2 regions of the Kitasatospora sp. NPDC094028 genome follow, and region 2 is predicted to be linked to the other one. Evidence: riboswitches for the same ligand, from Rfam matches in the RefSeq annotation. Region 2 holds a riboswitch; the other holds the start of a gene.
The links. Region 2 has a riboswitch for glycine ahead of gcvP (aminomethyl-transferring glycine dehydrogenase). Riboswitches for the same ligand answer to the same signal wherever they lie in the genome.

Region 1: another riboswitch for glycine. It lies ahead of gcvT (glycine cleavage system aminomethyltransferase GcvT); the one in region 2 lies ahead of gcvP (aminomethyl-transferring glycine dehydrogenase).

Annotation. Positions count from the first base shown of each region.
Region 1 covers NZ_JBMVFA010000010.1:197,069-200,466, forward strand. Annotated here, with positions in the region: gene gcvH (glycine cleavage system protein GcvH) at 1-215, opposite strand, end outside; gene gcvT (glycine cleavage system aminomethyltransferase GcvT) at 304-1,425, opposite strand; glycine riboswitch at 1,656-1,760, opposite strand; gene ACPC54_RS18100 (enhanced serine sensitivity protein SseB C-terminal domain-containing protein) at 2,001-2,786, shown strand; gene ACPC54_RS18105 (enhanced serine sensitivity protein SseB C-terminal domain-containing protein) at 2,902-3,398, shown strand, end outside.
Region 2 covers NZ_JBMVFA010000022.1:14,271-17,668, forward strand. Annotated here, with positions in the region: gene ACPC54_RS27505 (PRC and DUF2382 domain-containing protein) at 1-893, opposite strand, end outside; glycine riboswitch at 1,039-1,142, shown strand; gene gcvP (aminomethyl-transferring glycine dehydrogenase) at 1,382-3,398, shown strand, end outside.

The DNA of each region.
Region 1 (3,398 bases), on a different contig from region 2:
GGCGAGTACAGGTCGCTGACCGACTTGGTGGACTCCAGCTCGCCGCAGGTCTCGCCGGCGGTCACGGTGTCGCCGACCTCGGGCAGCTGCACGTAGACGATGTCGCCGAGGGCGTCGGCGGCGTGCTTGGTGATGCCGACCGCGGAGACACCGTCCTCAGCGGCGGTCAGCCACTCGTGCTCCTTGGTGTACTGCAGGTGCTGGGGGTTGCTCATGGCGTCATTCTCCAGGATGGGAAGAGGGTACGACGAAGCGGGCCGCCGCTCGGACGGCTGCGACGTGCGGCTATGGGAAAAGTGGGGGTCAGCGCTGGCGCTTGTAGAACGGCAGCGCGATGACCTGCACCGGCTCGTGCCTGCCGCGCACGTCCACCGCGACGGTGGTGCCGGGGGCGGCGTGGGCCGCGTCCACGTAGGCCATCGCGATCGGCCGGCCCAGCGTCGGGGACGGCGCGCCGGAGGTGATCCGGCCGATCGGGGCGCCCTCGGTGGAGACCACGGTGTACTCGGCGCGCGGCACCCGCTTGCCCTCGGAGACCAGGCCGACCAGGACCTTCGGCGGGTTGGTCTCGGCCGCGGCGGCGGCCCGCTCCAGGGCGGCGCGGCCGACGAAGGCGCCGTCGTTGGTGGTCTTGTCGAAGCGGACGACCCGGCCGAGGCCGGCGTCGAACGGGGTGAGGTCGGTGGACAGCTCGTGCCCGTACAGCGGCATGCCGGCCTCCAGGCGCAGCGTGTCGCGGCAGGACAGGCCGCACGGCACCAGGCCGCGGCCCTCGCCGGCCTCGGTCAGCGCCTGCCAGATCGCCTCGGCGTCGGCCGGGGCGCAGAAGATCTCGAAGCCGTCCTCGCCGGTGTAGCCGGTGCGGGCCAGCAGCACGTCGCGGCCGGCCACCTGGGCCGGGAGGATCGCGTAGTACTTCAGGCCGGGCAGGTCGGCGTCGGTGGTGCCGGCCAGGATGCCGGTGGCCTCCGGGCCCTGGACGGCGATCAGCGCGTAGGTGTCGCGGTCGTCGGTGACGACGGCGTCGAAGCCCTTGGCGCGGGCGATCAGCTCGTCGAGGACCAGCTGGGCGTTGGAGGCGTTGGCGACGACCAGGAAGGCGTCCTCGCGCAGGCGGTAGACGATCAGGTCGTCCAGGATGCCGCCGTCCTCGGCGCAGATCATGGTGTAGCGGGCGCGCAGCTCGCCGAGCGCGGAGACGAAGCCGACCAGCGCGTGGTCCAGCATCTCGCCGGCCTGCGGGCCGGTGACGGTGATCTCGCCCATGTGCGAGAGGTCGAACAGACCGGCCTTGGTGCGGACGGCGAGGTGCTCCTCGCGCTCGCTGCCGTAGCGCAGCGGCATGTCCCAGCCGGCGAAGTCGGTCATGGTCGCGCCGAGGGCGCGGTGCAGCGCGTCGAGCGCGGTCAGGCGGAGGGACGACATGGCCAGGAACTCCTCGGTCGGGGCACTCAGGGGTGCGCGCGCCGGGACCGGACCCGCTCGGGGACCGACCCTGCGCGCGGGCATGCGGCGGCGTGGGTCTCCCCATCTGTCGTCGAACCTGAGAGCTTCACCGCCCACTGCCCGGTGCTGGTTCCAGCATCGGGGACAGCGTGGCGGCTTGCACCGTGGGTGGGCGCGCGACCGGGCCGTGCGCCGCTTTCCAGATGTGCCTAACCCGTGCGGTAGGGGTGCCTGAGAGATTCCGGGGAGGACTTGCTCCTTCGGCGCCGGCTGTGCCGCCGAGGCGGCACTCCGGGCTCTCCCGCGCGGGTTCGAGCGGCCGGTGTGGAGTTGTGGGGCCCGCGGCGCATGCCGTCGGACGCGCACATCATGGCACGTCCGGGCCGATGAAGGGAGAGGGGGCCCGCTCGGACCGAGTGATCCCGCACACGCCCCGCGGGTCCGTCTCCCCCGGTCCGGCGGCCCGGCGGGGATCCGCGGGGACGCCCTAAACTGCTCCGCGTCGGTGCGGCACAGGGCGGCCGGCGGCGGAGCGGCGGCGGACGGGGTGCCCGGTGGAGCAGCAGCAGGGGTGGGGCGGTCCGGAGTCGGCGCCGCAGGGCGGCACGTGGCCGGCCAACGAGCTGGAGCAGGTGCTGACCGCCGCGCTGGGCGACCCGGGCGCGACGCCGCGGGTGATCGAGGTGCTGGCGCGCAGCCAGGTGTGGATCCCGCTGCCCGCCGGGGGCGACCCGCAGGGGCAGTCGCTGGACCTGCCGACCATCGAGCTGGCCGGCGAGCCGTACGTGCCGGTGTTCTCCTCGCAGGAGGTGTTCCTGCAGCAGGCGCCGGGGATGGCGTTCGCGGTCGCGCCGGTCTGGGAGTTCGCCCGCGGGCTGCCGCTGGGTGTGGGCATCGCGGTCAACCCGGAGGCGGCGGTGGGCATTCCGGTGCCGCCGCAGGGCGTGGCGGAGCTGCGCCGAGGGCCGCGCGACGACCGGTGGGAGCTGCCGGCGGACGCCCCGACCGGCGGCCGGGTGGCGCTGCGCGAGCCGGTGCCGGGCGAGGACCCGGAGCACTTCCTGGCCGCTTGCCGGGCCGAACTCGCCGCGCTGCCCGGGGTGTTGACCGCGCGCCGGGCGCTGGCCAGCGTCGAGGGCGAGCCGACCGTGATGTTCGTGGGCGTCCAGCTCGACCTGGCGGCCCCGGCCGACCCGGCGGCGGTGAACGAGGCGCTCGGCCGGGCGCTGGGAACCGCGCCGCTGCCCGGCGGCGTCCACCTCGTGCTGCTCGACCTCGCCGAGGACCCGGTGGTCGAGTGGCTGCTCACCCGGGTACTGCCTTTCTACTCGCGGGTGTGAGCGGGGTCGGTTCACAGGCACGTCGCCGTGGCGGTGGCCGGTGTCGCGCCATAGGGTGCGTGCAGACGGCTGACGGCCGGCGGGAAGAGCGAAAGAGGCGCGGCGAGGTGGGCGCATGAGTGCGGGAGCGGGAGCGGTGGGTGGACCGGGGCCCTGGGGCCAGGCGCCGACCGGGCGCCCCGGGGTGGACCCGGGTGTGCTGGAGCGCGCCCTGCGCGAGGTCGCGCCGGAACGCTACGACGCGTACGAGCAGTTGCTCCGCGCCCTGGCGGACGGCCAGGTGTGGATGCTGCTCTGGCACGGCACGCCGGGCAGCCCGGACGCCCAGTACGGGAACATGGAGATCAGCGGCCACGGCTACGCGCCGGCCGTCACCTCGGCCGAGCAGCTGACCGCCTCCGGCTGGGCCCGGGCCCACGAGGTCATCTCCGGGCGGGAGATCGCCGCCTCGCTGTACCGGACCCGCTGGGGCCTGTGGCTCAACCCGCACGCGCCGGGCGGCGGCGTCGGCGTGCCCTGGGCGGACCTGCGGCGGATCGCGGCGGGCCTGGACCGGCTGCCGGCCGGGCCGTTGAAGCTGAGCGAGCCGCAGGTGAACGCCGAGCAGTTCTT
Region 2 (3,398 bases):
TCGCTGGTCACGTACTTGCGCAGCTTCGCGGTGCCCACCGCGTGCCACTCGGTAGTGATGTCCAGCCGCTCCTCGCGGCAGGTGATCTCCACCGGGCCGCTGGGCGCGGAGGTGGCCGCCCCGGCCGGGCGCTCGGGGGCGGTGGCGGCGGGGGCGGTGTGAGCGGTGTGGGCGGGAGCGGCACCGGTACCGGTACCGGTCGGTGCCGGCTGCGGCTTGGGTTCGACCGCCGGGGCGGTGGCGGCGGGCGCGGGGGTGGCGGCGGGCGCGGGGGTGCTGAGGGTCCGCACGGTGGCCTCCGGGGCGGTGCTGGCGGTCGAGGGGGTGGTGGTCTTGGCCGCGACGGCCGCGGCGGGTTCGGGAGCGTGGGGTTCGACGGAGCGGAAGGCGAGCGGCCGGGCGGTCGCGGCGGCGGCCGCCGCGGTGGTGCCGAAGTCGAGGTCGGGCTGCGCCGTGCGGACCGGCTCGGCGGCCGCCGGGCGGCCGTCCACCGGGGTGTCCAGGCCGTAGTAGCGGTACAGCTGGAGCTCCTGGGCGGGCGACAGGTGCTGGCCGACGCCGAAGTCCGGCGACTCCTTGACCAGCGACTTGTCGTACGGAACCCGGAGCTCCTCGCCGGAGAACTCGCTGGTGGTGAGCGGGACGAAGGCGTCCCGGCCGAAGATGCCGGTCCGGACGGCGGCCCACTCGGGTCGGCCGGTGGCGTCGTCCAGGTACACCTCGTCGACGGTGCCGATCTTGTCTCCGTTGCGGTCGACCGCCTTGTGGCCGATGAGGTCCCGGGGGTCGATGTCGGTCTGCACTCTTTCCTCCAGTGCGCTGCGCCTGCGGAACTCCCGCAGGTACGGCGGCCGGAGCTCCCCGCCCGTCCGCCACTTCACACCAAAAGCCATCTATCGGACGGGCGCGACCGGGGTGCGTCCGGACGGGCTGCCCGCTGGGCCGTCCGGGGGCCCTCATGCCACGCGCGTAGACCCCGAGTGACCTGACACACCCGTGATCGGGAGGCCTCCCGCTGGTACCCTGGGCCCCGACCGCCGAGCCCGCGCGGGAGAGTCCCCGCCCGCGAAAACCGCTGGTAGGGGCGCCGAAGGAGCAACTCCTCCCCGGAATCTCTCAGGCATCAGTACCGTGCGGGATAGGTCACTCTGGAAAGCAGGGCAGGAGCGTCGGCGCGGGAGCCGGCGACCACCACCCTCACCGACGGTGCAAGCCGACGGAGCGCCACAGCGCGACGTGCGGGCGAAGCTCTCAGGTCCCGATGACAGAGGGGGAGGCCTGTCGGGTGCGTCCGCCCACGGCCCTTCCGCTGTCCGCAGCGGTGAAGGCCGGCCGGCGTGCGCACCCCCCGCCGGTCCGTGACCAGGAGGCCTCGACCACCATGAACGCCCAGCCGAACGCGGGACGCCCCACCGGCGCCTCGACCCTCACCGAGCTTGAGCTGGCCAGCCCCTTCGAGAACCGCCACATCGGCCCCGACGCCGCGGCGCAGGAGAAGATGCTGGCGTCCGTGGGCTACGGCTCGCTGGACGAGCTCGCCGCCACCGCCGTTCCCGAGGCGATCCGCTCCATCACCGCCCTGGACCTGCCCGCCGGGCGCACCGAGGCCGAGGTGCTGGCCGAGCTGCGCGAGCTGGCCGGCCGCAACCGGGTGCTCCAGCCGATGATCGGCCTGGGCTACTACGGCACCTTCACCCCGCCGGTGATCCTGCGCAACGTCATGGAGAACCCGGCCTGGTACACCGCCTACACGCCGTACCAGCCGGAGATCTCGCAGGGCCGCCTGGAGGCGCTGCTCAACTTCCAGACCGTGGTCTCCGACCTGACCGGTCTGCCCACCTCCGGCTCCTCGCTGCTGGACGAGGGCACCGCGGCCGCCGAGGCGATGTCGCTCGCCCGCCGCGTCACCAAGGTCAAGGGTGGCGTCTTCCTGGTCGACGCCGAGACCCTGCCGCAGACCGTCGCGGTGATCAACACCCGTGCCGTGCCGACCGGTGTCGAGGTCGTCGTCGCCGACCTGTCCGCGGGCATCCCGGCCGAGATCGCCGAGCGCGGCGTCTTCGGCGTGCTGCTCCAGTACCCGGGCGCCACCGGCGTGGTCCGCGACCTCACCCCGGTGATCGAGCAGGCGCACGGCCTGGGCGCGATCGTCGCCGTCGCCGCCGACCTGCTGGCCCTCACCCTGCTCAAGTCGCCGGGCGAGCTCGGCGCCGACATCGCGTGTGGCACCTCGCAGCGCTTCGGCGTCCCGATGGGCTTCGGCGGCCCGCACGCCGGCTACCTGTCGGTGCGCGCCGAGTACGCCCGCTCGCTGCCCGGCCGCCTGGTCGGCGTCTCCGTCGACGCGGACGGCAACCGCGCCTACCGCCTGGCGCTGCAGACCCGCGAGCAGCACATCCGCCGCGAGAAGGCCACCAGCAACATCTGCACCGCCCAGGTGCTGCTCGCCGTGATGGCCTCGATGTACGCCGTCTACCACGGCCCGGACGGCCTGGCCGACATCGCCCGCCGCACCCACCGCTACGCCGCCGCCCTCGCCGAGGGCCTGCGGGCCGGTGGCGTCGAGCTGCTGCACGGCGAGTTCTTCGACACCGTCACCGCCGTGGTGCCGGGCCGCGCCGCCGAGATCGCCGAGGCCGCCCGCGCCCAGGGCATCAACGTGTACCAGGACGGCGCGGACCGGATCTCGGTCTCCACCGACGAGACCACCACGCGCGAGCACCTGGCCGGCGTCTGGGCCGCGTTCGGCGTCCCCGCCGTCGAGGTCGCCGAGAGCGCCGACACGCTGCCCGCCGTGCTGCTGCGCGAGGACGAGTACCTGACCCACCCGGTCTTCCACAGCCACCGCTCGGAGACCGCCATGCTGCGCTACCTGCGCCGCCTGTCGGACCGGGACTACGCGCTGGACCGCGGCATGATCCCGCTGGGCTCCTGCACCATGAAGCTCAACGCGACCACCGAGATGGAGGCGGTCACCTGGCCCGAGTTCGGCCAGCTGCACCCCTTCGCGCCGATCGAGCAGGCCCAGGGCTACCTAACCCTGATCCGCCAGCTGGAGCAGCAGCTCGTCGAGGTCACCGGCTACGACGCCGTCTCGATCCAGCCGAACGCCGGCTCCCAGGGCGAGCTGGCCGGCCTGCTGGCCGTCCGCGCCTACCACCACGCCAACGGCGACACCCAGCGCGACGTCTGCCTGATCCCCTCCTCGGCGCACGGCACCAACGCCGCCTCCGCGGTGATGGCCGGCATGCGCGTGGTCGTGGTCAAGACCCTGGTCGACGGCGACGTGGACGTCGACGACCTGAAGGCCAAGATCGAGCAGCACCGCGACAACCTCGCCGTGCTGATGGTCACCTACCCGTCGACCCACGGCGTGTACGAGACCCAGATCACCGAGA